Linked DNA regions of Hoeflea algicola. The protein of the gene in region 1 interacts with the protein of each later gene in a pairwise test. Links are inferred from orthologs where the notes say so. Each region holds a gene or a part of one and is shown on either strand. Other genes may lie near its edges.

What was found. The genes of interacting proteins can lie anywhere in the genome.
Region 2: the proteins of rlmB (region 1) and OEG84_RS04420 interact in binary tests that used the Escherichia coli proteins (3 or more experiments, as listed by UniProt). The link is inferred for Hoeflea algicola from one-to-one orthologs.

What each region holds. Positions count from the first base shown.
Region 1 is NZ_JAOVZR010000001.1:475,640-480,441, forward strand. Bases 930-3,871 are described here. They hold rlmB (23S rRNA (guanosine(2251)-2'-O)-methyltransferase RlmB), read right to left. Parts: upstream 2,881-3,871; coding sequence 1,978-2,880; downstream 930-1,977. Other genes in these bases: OEG84_RS02365 (AAA family ATPase), read right to left, coding at 930-1,097; OEG84_RS02390 (hypothetical protein), read left to right, coding at 3,562-3,871. Outside these bases: more of OEG84_RS02365, read right to left, coding at 66-929; more of OEG84_RS02390, read left to right, coding at 3,872-3,933; OEG84_RS02395 (hypothetical protein), read right to left, coding at 4,150-4,743. UniProt on the Escherichia coli protein: Specifically methylates the ribose of guanosine 2251 in 23S rRNA.
Region 2 is NZ_JAOVZR010000001.1:879,224-883,032, forward strand. Bases 931-3,809 are described here. They hold OEG84_RS04420 (NAD(P)H-hydrate dehydratase), read right to left. Parts: upstream 3,163-3,809; coding sequence 1,699-3,162; downstream 931-1,698. Other genes in these bases: OEG84_RS04415 (Na/Pi cotransporter family protein), read left to right, coding at 931-1,704; OEG84_RS04425 (P-II family nitrogen regulator), read left to right, coding at 3,565-3,809. Also shown: more of OEG84_RS04415, read left to right, coding at 52-930. UniProt on the Escherichia coli protein: Bifunctional enzyme that catalyzes the epimerization of the S- and R-forms of NAD(P)HX and the dehydration of the S-form of NAD(P)HX at the expense of ADP, which is converted to AMP.

The DNA.
Region 1 (4,802 bases):
GCCGGTTGCGTGGAAACGCGTCGGGAGATCGCACGTAGGCGGGACGACCTATCTGACGCGGCTGATCAGCCTGCGGCCTCAGCCTCAGCAGTGGCTTCATCGGATCGCTCGGCATTGATGACCTCTGGTGTTACGCGTGAGGTCCAGAGATCGATCTCGGCGCGCAATGCGTCGTCAACGGACATCTCCCCCAACCCTAAAATTTGCCGCCGCCGCACGTTCTGGCAGAAATCGAGTGCCTCAGCATAGCTAACCTTACCGAGCTTGGTGGCAATCCTCGCCGGCGACATCTTGGGCGCATTCGGCCATTCGGCCAAGATGCGGTCAAGGAATACAGCGACTTCCTGCCTTTGCGGTGCGGGCATCGCCAAACGCATCTGGAACCGGCGCCACACGGCCCGGTCCAGTAGCTCGCCATGATTAGTGGCGGCGACAACGACAACATAGCTCGGTAACTGATCTAGCTGCATGAGCAGGAACGAGACCACTCGCTTGATCTCACCCGTCTCATGCGTATCGCCCCGCTCCTTGCCGATCGCATCGAATTCATCAAAGAAAAGGACACTCGGCGTGGTACGGACGTAATCGAAGAGCTTACGCAGTCGTGCGTTGGTCTCACCAAGATAGCTGCCAATTAGCGCGTCGTAGCGCACAACATATAAAGGTAGCCCCATCCCCTCAGCGATCGCTTCGGCGAACGAAGTTTTGCCATTGCCCGGCGGGCCGGACAAGAGCACGCGATGCCGCGGCTCATAGCCGCTGGCGCGCAGCACATCGGCGCGCTGATGTTCTTCAATAAGCTGGCGGCCGCTCTGTTGCGCAGGAAGTGGCAACATTAAATCCTCAAGACGAAGGCGCGCGGTTACCTCCAGAATGGCCTCGCGGCCATTGACCGGATTGAGCTGGGGCGAACTAGTCGTGAGTGCGGGAGACGTGACCGGCACGGCGGAAAGCGCTCGTTGCAGGCGGTCGGCAACGATATGATGCTTCTTGGCGCGCTCGTCTGCCATTAGGGCTTCGGCAATCGAACGCAGCGCCTCACGATCACCGACCGCACCGGCGCGCACTAGATTCACGAGAATGTCGCTACGTGCCATAATTGTACTAACTTACCCTCGCTGCGAGCCCGCGACTGATTTTCCATTTTACTCAGAAACAAGGCAATTGCGCGTTCATGGCCTGTTCCGCGCACTTAATCGAGATCAAGGTAGCTGAGTCGAATCTGGAAGCGTCGGAAAGCAGCTTAGCCGAAGGTTAGCCGACCCGTAAATACAAAGATTTCGCGAGCTTTTTCTTGTCGGCGTAAATGCACGTTCCTCAAGCACACTGGCGTGCTTTCGCTATCTCAAGCCATAAAGCCAGTTTCACTACATCAACTTCTTCGGCTGCGGTGCCCCACCTAGTGGTAATAGCCGTTCCGACCATTTGGGCTTCAGACTGCCGTGCAACCTGAGCGACGGGCATGTGGGCGCCACTAGGGGTGTTATGCCGCGCCTCGGACGCGTTGGTTGTCATGAGTCGTGCGAACGGCGATCCTCGTAAAGCCGTTTCGTATATTCGCGCGGCTTACATTGCGCTTACACAGAGCCGAGTGCGGCGGCTGGTGCATGACCTAAGTCATTGAAAAGAATGGTGCCCCCGACAGGATTCGAACCCGTGACCCCCTGATTACAAATCAGGTGCTCTACCAACTGAGCTACAAGGGCAGCGCCGATGCCGATAGCATATTGGGCGCGTCTGTAAAGCAAAAACAATGTGATTGGTGAATGATCCACCGTGATGGTGGGTCGCGACGGCCAGATACGGCCCCGATGTAGTGCTGAAAACTGTTGCTCCGGTTTTATCGACGGCGTCCGCAATAGGTCCCTATATGGTGGGGCGTGGCGCGGGCGTAATCGCGATCGCCCTGGGTCCGGGATCGGCCGCCATGATCCCAGCGGCGGGCGGGCGCCACCGGGGTTTTCGTGTCGGCAGCGATCAGCCGCGCGATTGCCCCGCCAGAAATTGCCGTGCGGCGTAAAGCGCGATCGCGGTGGCGTTGGAGACATTGAGCGACTTGATGGCGCCGGGCATCTCGAGCCGCACCAGCGTGTCGACCGTCTCGCGGGTCTTTTGCCGAAGGCCCTTGCCCTCGGCGCCAAGCACCAGTGCGATTCGGTTGCCCGACAGGCCGGTTTCGATCGGTGCCGGGCCTTCCGAATCAAGCCCGATGGTGACGAAACCCTGGGCCCGGATCTCCTCGAATGCCGCCGCCAGGTTGCGCACCTCGATATGATCGATCATTTCCAGTGCGCCGGAGGCCGATTTGGCCAGCACGCCCGATTCCTGCGGGCTGTGGCGTTGGGTGGTAACAAGCGCGCCGGCACCAAATGCCACCGCCGAACGCATGATCGCGCCGACATTATGCGGATCGGTCACCTGGTCGAGAATTACGATCAGTTGCCCTTCGCCAAGCGCTGACAGTGGCCGCGGTTTGAGCGGTGCTGCTTCCAGAAGCACGCCCTGGTGCACGGCGTCATCGCCAAGCAACAGGTCGATGTCCTGTGGGCTCACAAGTTCGAGCGGGTAGGGCAGGGCCGCATCCTCGGCGATCTCCAGCCGGATGAGCGCATTGCGTGTGGCCTTCAGGCTGGTAATGCGTCGCGCTGGGTTGTCGAGCGCAGCACGCACCGTGTGCAGGCCATACAGGTAGACGGTTTCCGGCGCGACGCGATCCGCATAAAGCGAGCCTTTGCGCGCAGGCAGGTCGCGCTTGCTGCGCGGCTGCGCCGGCGGCAGGCCCTGTTGATCGCGCTTGGCGTCGCGGTGGGCGCGGCGCAGCTTGGCATAGTGGGTATCGCGGTTGGAACCGTCCGCGCCGGTATCGTCATCTTTGCTCATGGCGCGCTTATACCCCAATTGCGGTAGGGTGCAATCGGTGGCCCAACCTGAGGCCCGACCGACAGCATCGCGGCGGTTTTCACCGCACGGTTTTCCGGGGTTTCCGGGTGTGCTGCGAGCGGCCCGTGAAGAACTGTCGGTTTTTGTCGCCATCCGTGTTGACACGGCAACCGCGCGCCGTCATAACGCCGACCGCGGAGCAGGTGTTTCTAACCAATCACTTGGCCCGCAAAACCCGAACGTTTCGGGTGTCCATCTTGGATGCATGACCCTGACGGTTGGACCGGAGGAATGCCCGAGTGGTTAAAGGGGACGGACTGTAAATCCGTTGGCTTCGCCTACGTTGGTTCAAATCCAACTTCCTCCACCACCGTTGCGGGGTCGTGAATGCGGGTATAGCTCAATGGTAGAGCAGCAGCCTTCCAAGCTGAATACGAGGGTTCGATTCCCTCTACCCGCTCCAGACCTCCATTGAATTTCCGAATCATTCCAGAAATCTTGCACAGCCGTGCTACGGTTTGCTGGTGATCTGATCGCAGATTGCCCGGCACTGTCATTTCCTGATCCGTGTCGCACTGTTTTTGTGCCGCAGCGCTGTCCGTTTTGGGGACCGAAAGGCCGCAGGCCGTTGCACAACTGCGCCCCGTCCACATCCGAACAATCAGAAAGTCCGGCCCCCAAATGATGAAACCGATTGTTGATCGCGGCTTAGCCCCGCGCTTTCTGGCGCTGGCAAGCCTTGCTTCAGTCCTCTCTGTCGCTTCGGCAGCAGGGGCGCAAGACCAGACGGAACAGCAGCAATGCGAGCAAAAATGCATGGATGCGAATGATGCCGATAATCTGCAGTGCCGCGTCGACGAGGAGATGCAGCAGAAGCAATTGCAGGACGCTGCTGCGTTAAGTCCGGATGCGTCCGCGGTGCCCGGAAGCAACGCGCAGCAAAAGACCCCCGGGGTGTTTATAACCGAAGTCGATGCCTATGAAGAAAGCTGCCTCGGTTTTGAAGGGCAGGCCGCACTCAGCCAATGTCTGGATAGATGCGAAGCTAACTGACTTACGCGGCTGGGCGCCGCCATCGCCGCATTTTCAGTGCCTGATGATCCGCGCGCGTCAGCAATCTGTGATGCGTCGCCACATGGATTTCGCGGCCTATTCACCCTGATGCAGACAATGCGCCACTGCCGAAATAGGCCATGATCGCGCCAAAGCCAGATCCGATCAGATAGGGCCAGTTGCCTGGCATGTGGACCGTCCCAGACTCGCTCAAATTTACCAGGATTGTGTGTTGGCTGCCGCGCTCGAAATCGTATTTGGCGGCTGCAAGCAGCGTGTCGTCTCTTTGATGTCGACGACTGTTCCGATTACCCGCACCGCGCCTTTTCGAAAGCGGTGAACCTTGAAAATTTGCTTCAGTCCCAGCAATGAAATTCCGATCGGAAACAGCACAAACAAAACAAGGACCAGGGCCGTAATCCAAACAGGGGGAGCTTCCAAAGTCATATTCCTCTTGCCGGGTGGCATTTGCTGGTGCGATCGGCTTTGAGGCTGCCAAATACGCAAAGAACAAAAAATTCGGGTCATGAAATCGACCCGGGGGCGGGCGATGTGCTGCGATTTCGGTACCGTGTAGCAATCCACACCAAGAAGCAACAAAGCGAGCCTGATATGCTTGCCGGGCGCCGGATAGACGCTGGTTTGCGTTTCCGGGTATCTGTTCCCGGCTGAAACCGATTCGGTGCTGCACCCCGGCTGAATCGGGTCGGCGTCGCCGGGACACGGTATGCGCGGCGGCCCGTTTCCATAGCATCCACCCGGATTTCCGGCATTTCCGGCGTCTCGGTTTTTGCTTGCGAAACTGGACACAAACCCTTATGTCGCGTGGACTTCTCGCGGAACCCGGATCAAACGCCTCCGGATCCACA
Region 2 (3,809 bases), 400 kb from region 1 along the record:
ATCTATGGCGCCGGAGTTCCTTGTTCACTCTTGTTACGGTCTGGCCGCTACATGTCGGGTATCATTGTCTTTATCAATCTGGCCGGCGCAGTCGCCCTGCTGCTCTGGGCCACACGAATGGTCAGAACCGGCATCGAACGCGCTTATGGCAACGCCCTGCGCGACAAGCTGAAGCTGGCGATCAGCAACCGCGTCACCGCGGCCATCGCCGGGTTTTTCCTGGCCATTGCCTTGCAAAGCGCCACCGCGGTGGCGCTGATCACCGCGGGCTTTGTCGCCAGCGGCTACGTCTCCTCGGCGATCGGCATCGCCACCCTGCTCGGCGCCGATCTCGGTTCGGCCTTTGTCGTGCGCATCCTGCGCCATGACCTGTCGCTGCTGATTCCCGTTCTGCTGCTCGCCGGCACCATCTCCTTCCGCGCCAGCGAGGCGCGAAACTGGCGGCAATTAGGCCGCATCCTGTTCGGGCTGGGGCTTTTGCTGCTGTCACTGCGGTTGATCGGCGAAGCCTCAATCCCGCTGAAAACCAGCGAAATCCTGCCGGTGATCATCAATTACCTGTCGCGCGACTGGATAACCGCCTTTGTGCTCGCCGGGCTGCTGGCCTGGGCGTTTCATTCCAGCGTTGCCACCGTGCTGCTGCTGGCCTCGCTGGCCGACCGCGCGTTGATCCCGCCAGTGCTGATCATTCCGCTGGTGCTCGGCATCAATTTCGGCGCAGCCGTGATCGCCGCGGTGTTGACCCGTGGCGAACGCACCGATGCACGGGTCGTGCCGCTCGGCAACGTCGCCATTCGCGGCCTTGGCACGCTGATCGCACTGGCCGTCCAGATGACGGTGGAATTGCCCAGCAGCGTCTTTTCCACTCATCCTGGCGATGCTGTAGTGCTGTGCCATCTCGCCATCAATCTGGCGGTTCTGGTTTTCGGACTTCCCTTCTGCGGCATGGTTGGCCGTCTGCTGCAGTCGTGGATGACAAGCCCCGATGTGGGCGTGGAAACCATAAGCGAGGAACGTCTCTCGGCGCTGACGCCAGAACATCTGTCCAATCCCGAACAGGCGATCGCCAACGCCACCCGCGAAGTGCTGACCGTGTGCGAGCGGATCGAACTGATGCTGGCCTGGATCTTTGATGTCTATGAAAAATCCGACAAGGCAAAGATCACGCGGATTCAGGAACTTGACGACGAGATCGACCAGACCCACCGCAACATCAAGTTCTACCTGGCGAAGATTTCCGAAAGCGCGTTGGACGAAAAGTCAGCGGCGCTATGCCAGGACCTTCTTGGCGCCACCATCAAACTCGAACAGGCCGCCGACATCATCTCCCAGAACATGGTCACAAGGGCACGCAAGCGGCATGCCCGCAAGATCGTCTTTTCCGAGGAAGGCTGGCACGAAATCAAGGCATTGCATCAGGAAGTGTCGAAAAATGCGCGGCTGGCCTTCAATCTGTTCGTCAACCGCGATGTCGAGCACGCGCGGCAACTGGTGGCGCAAAAAGAAGTGGTGCGCACCATGGTCCGCCACAGTGAAGAGCAGCACATGCAGCGGTTGAGAGACGGAAACGACAACTCCTATGACAGCTCGTCGATCCATATCGACACGATGCGTGACCTCAAGGAAATCAACTCGTTGTTCGTTTCGATCGCCTATCCGGTCCTCGCCAGCGCCGGCATGTTGCGTAAAAGCCGGCTTCTATAAAGGCGCGATATGCGGCGGCAGATCTTCTGCCGTCATTGCCCTGCCCGCCCGATCGCCTGCCTGACCATGCATCGCCACGCCCGCGCAACTGGCCTCGAAGGGCGGCATGCCCTGGGCCAGCAGCGCGCCGATGATACCGGCCAGCACATCGCCCGACCCGGCAGTGGCAAGCCACGGTGGCGCCCCGGCATTGACCGCCGCACGGCCATCAGGAGCTGCGATCACCGTATCTGGCCCCTTGTAGACCACCACCGCATTGAGGATCTTTGCCGCTGCACGCGCTCGGTCGATCTTCGAGAGTTGAGGATCATCCGACAATTCGGCAAACAACCGGCGGAACTCGCCCTCATGCGGGGTTATCACCAGCCGCGTTTCTCCCAAGAACAAGCCCCCCAGCCGTTCCGTATCGCCTGCAAAAGCGCTCAGCCCGTCGGCGTCGAGCACCACCGGGCGGTTGGCGCCGCCGAGCGGCGTGACAAAATCGCGGGCCTTGTCGAGATCGCCAAATCCAGGCCCCAGCACGAAGGCCGCAAGCCGCGGATCTTCAAGCCATTGATCGAGATCATCTGCCGATTTAACCGACCGTTGCATCACCGCCGTCAGGTGCGTGGCCTGAACCATCACCGCACCGGGCGGCGTCGCCAGCGTCACCAACCCGGCGCCTGCATGCAATCCGGCAGAGGCCGCAAGCCGTGCCGCGCCCCCCGAGATCAACCGGCCGGAAAACACCACCAAGTGTCCCCGTTTATACTTATGCTGCGCCGGATCTGCTGCCGGAAGGTAGTCGTTATAAAGCCCCGCGTGGTTGCAGGAGATCGGGTCATCACCGGTAATCAGCCGCGCCGGAATGCCGATATCGCACAGATGCATCTCGCCGCACAGCGCCCTGCCCGGCATTAGCAGATGGCCAGGTTTGAGCGCAGCAAAGGTTACGGTATGGCATGCCTGAAAACAGGCGCCAGTCGGTTGCCCGGTTCGCCCCGACAGGCCCGACGGCAAATCAACGGCGACCACCGGTGTCTCTGCTGCCTTCGCGCGCTCGATCAGTGCGGCGACCTCGTCATTTACTGGCCGGTCGAGGCCAGCGCCAAACAGCGCGTCGACAATCACATCGCCAGGTTCAGGACACCAGTCGGCGAGAGGCAGGATCTTGCCCGGGCAATCGGCATGAGCCCGTGCCGCATCACCGCCCGGTCGCGGTTCAACACCGTAGCGGCAAACATCAACGCCACTCTCGGCAAGCAGGCGCGCTGCCACATGACCGTCGCCGCCATTATTACCAGGTCCGCAGAAGATGATCGCCCGGACCATGGCCGGGTAGTACCTGAGCACGCAGGCGGCAACATGCGCGCCCGCAGCTTGCATCAGCCCATAGCCGCCAATTCCGCTGGCAATCGCCGCGGCGTCAATCTTGCCCATAGTTGAAGGGTTCACCAGCAGTATCGCATTGATCGCCATCAGCTTTCGTCGCACCGCCGGGCACCGCGGTCAAGACACCGACGATAGCCCGCACGGAGACGATCAGCTCTATTGCCCCAGGCCCGACTACTGAGCATTATTTAGGCACTATGGCGTGAATTTAGGCATGCGTTGATGCACAAAAAATCATCAACGACTGCCACGCCGAACCATTTCCCGCCGAACAAACAAACGAAATCGAATGCGGATTGGCCTTCCCCGGAGGAAGTCTGGCGGTTTTGCCGGATTTCGCAGTCCCTTTTTCGGTCAAAAGAAAATATTTGCTCGGTTCTCGTGAATTTTCGCCGAATTGGCACGCCGTGTGCTTTTATGTTCGCGAGTGGGTTTTGGTGCATGCGTCGGCGCCCTCTTTCACAGAAAAAATGCGGAGAATTGGTTCTCATGAAAAAGATCGAAGCGATCATCAAGCCGTTCAAGCTCGACGAAGTGAAGGAAGCCCTTCAGGAAGTCGGCCTGCAGGGCATTACCGTTACCGAGGCCAAGGGTTTCGGTCGCCAGAAGGGCCACACCGAGCTCTACCGCGGCGCGGAATATGTCGTGGATTTCCTGCCCAAGGTGAAGGTCGAGATCGTGCTCGCCGATGAAACGGCCGAAGCCGCAATCGACGCCATTCGCAACGCCGCCCA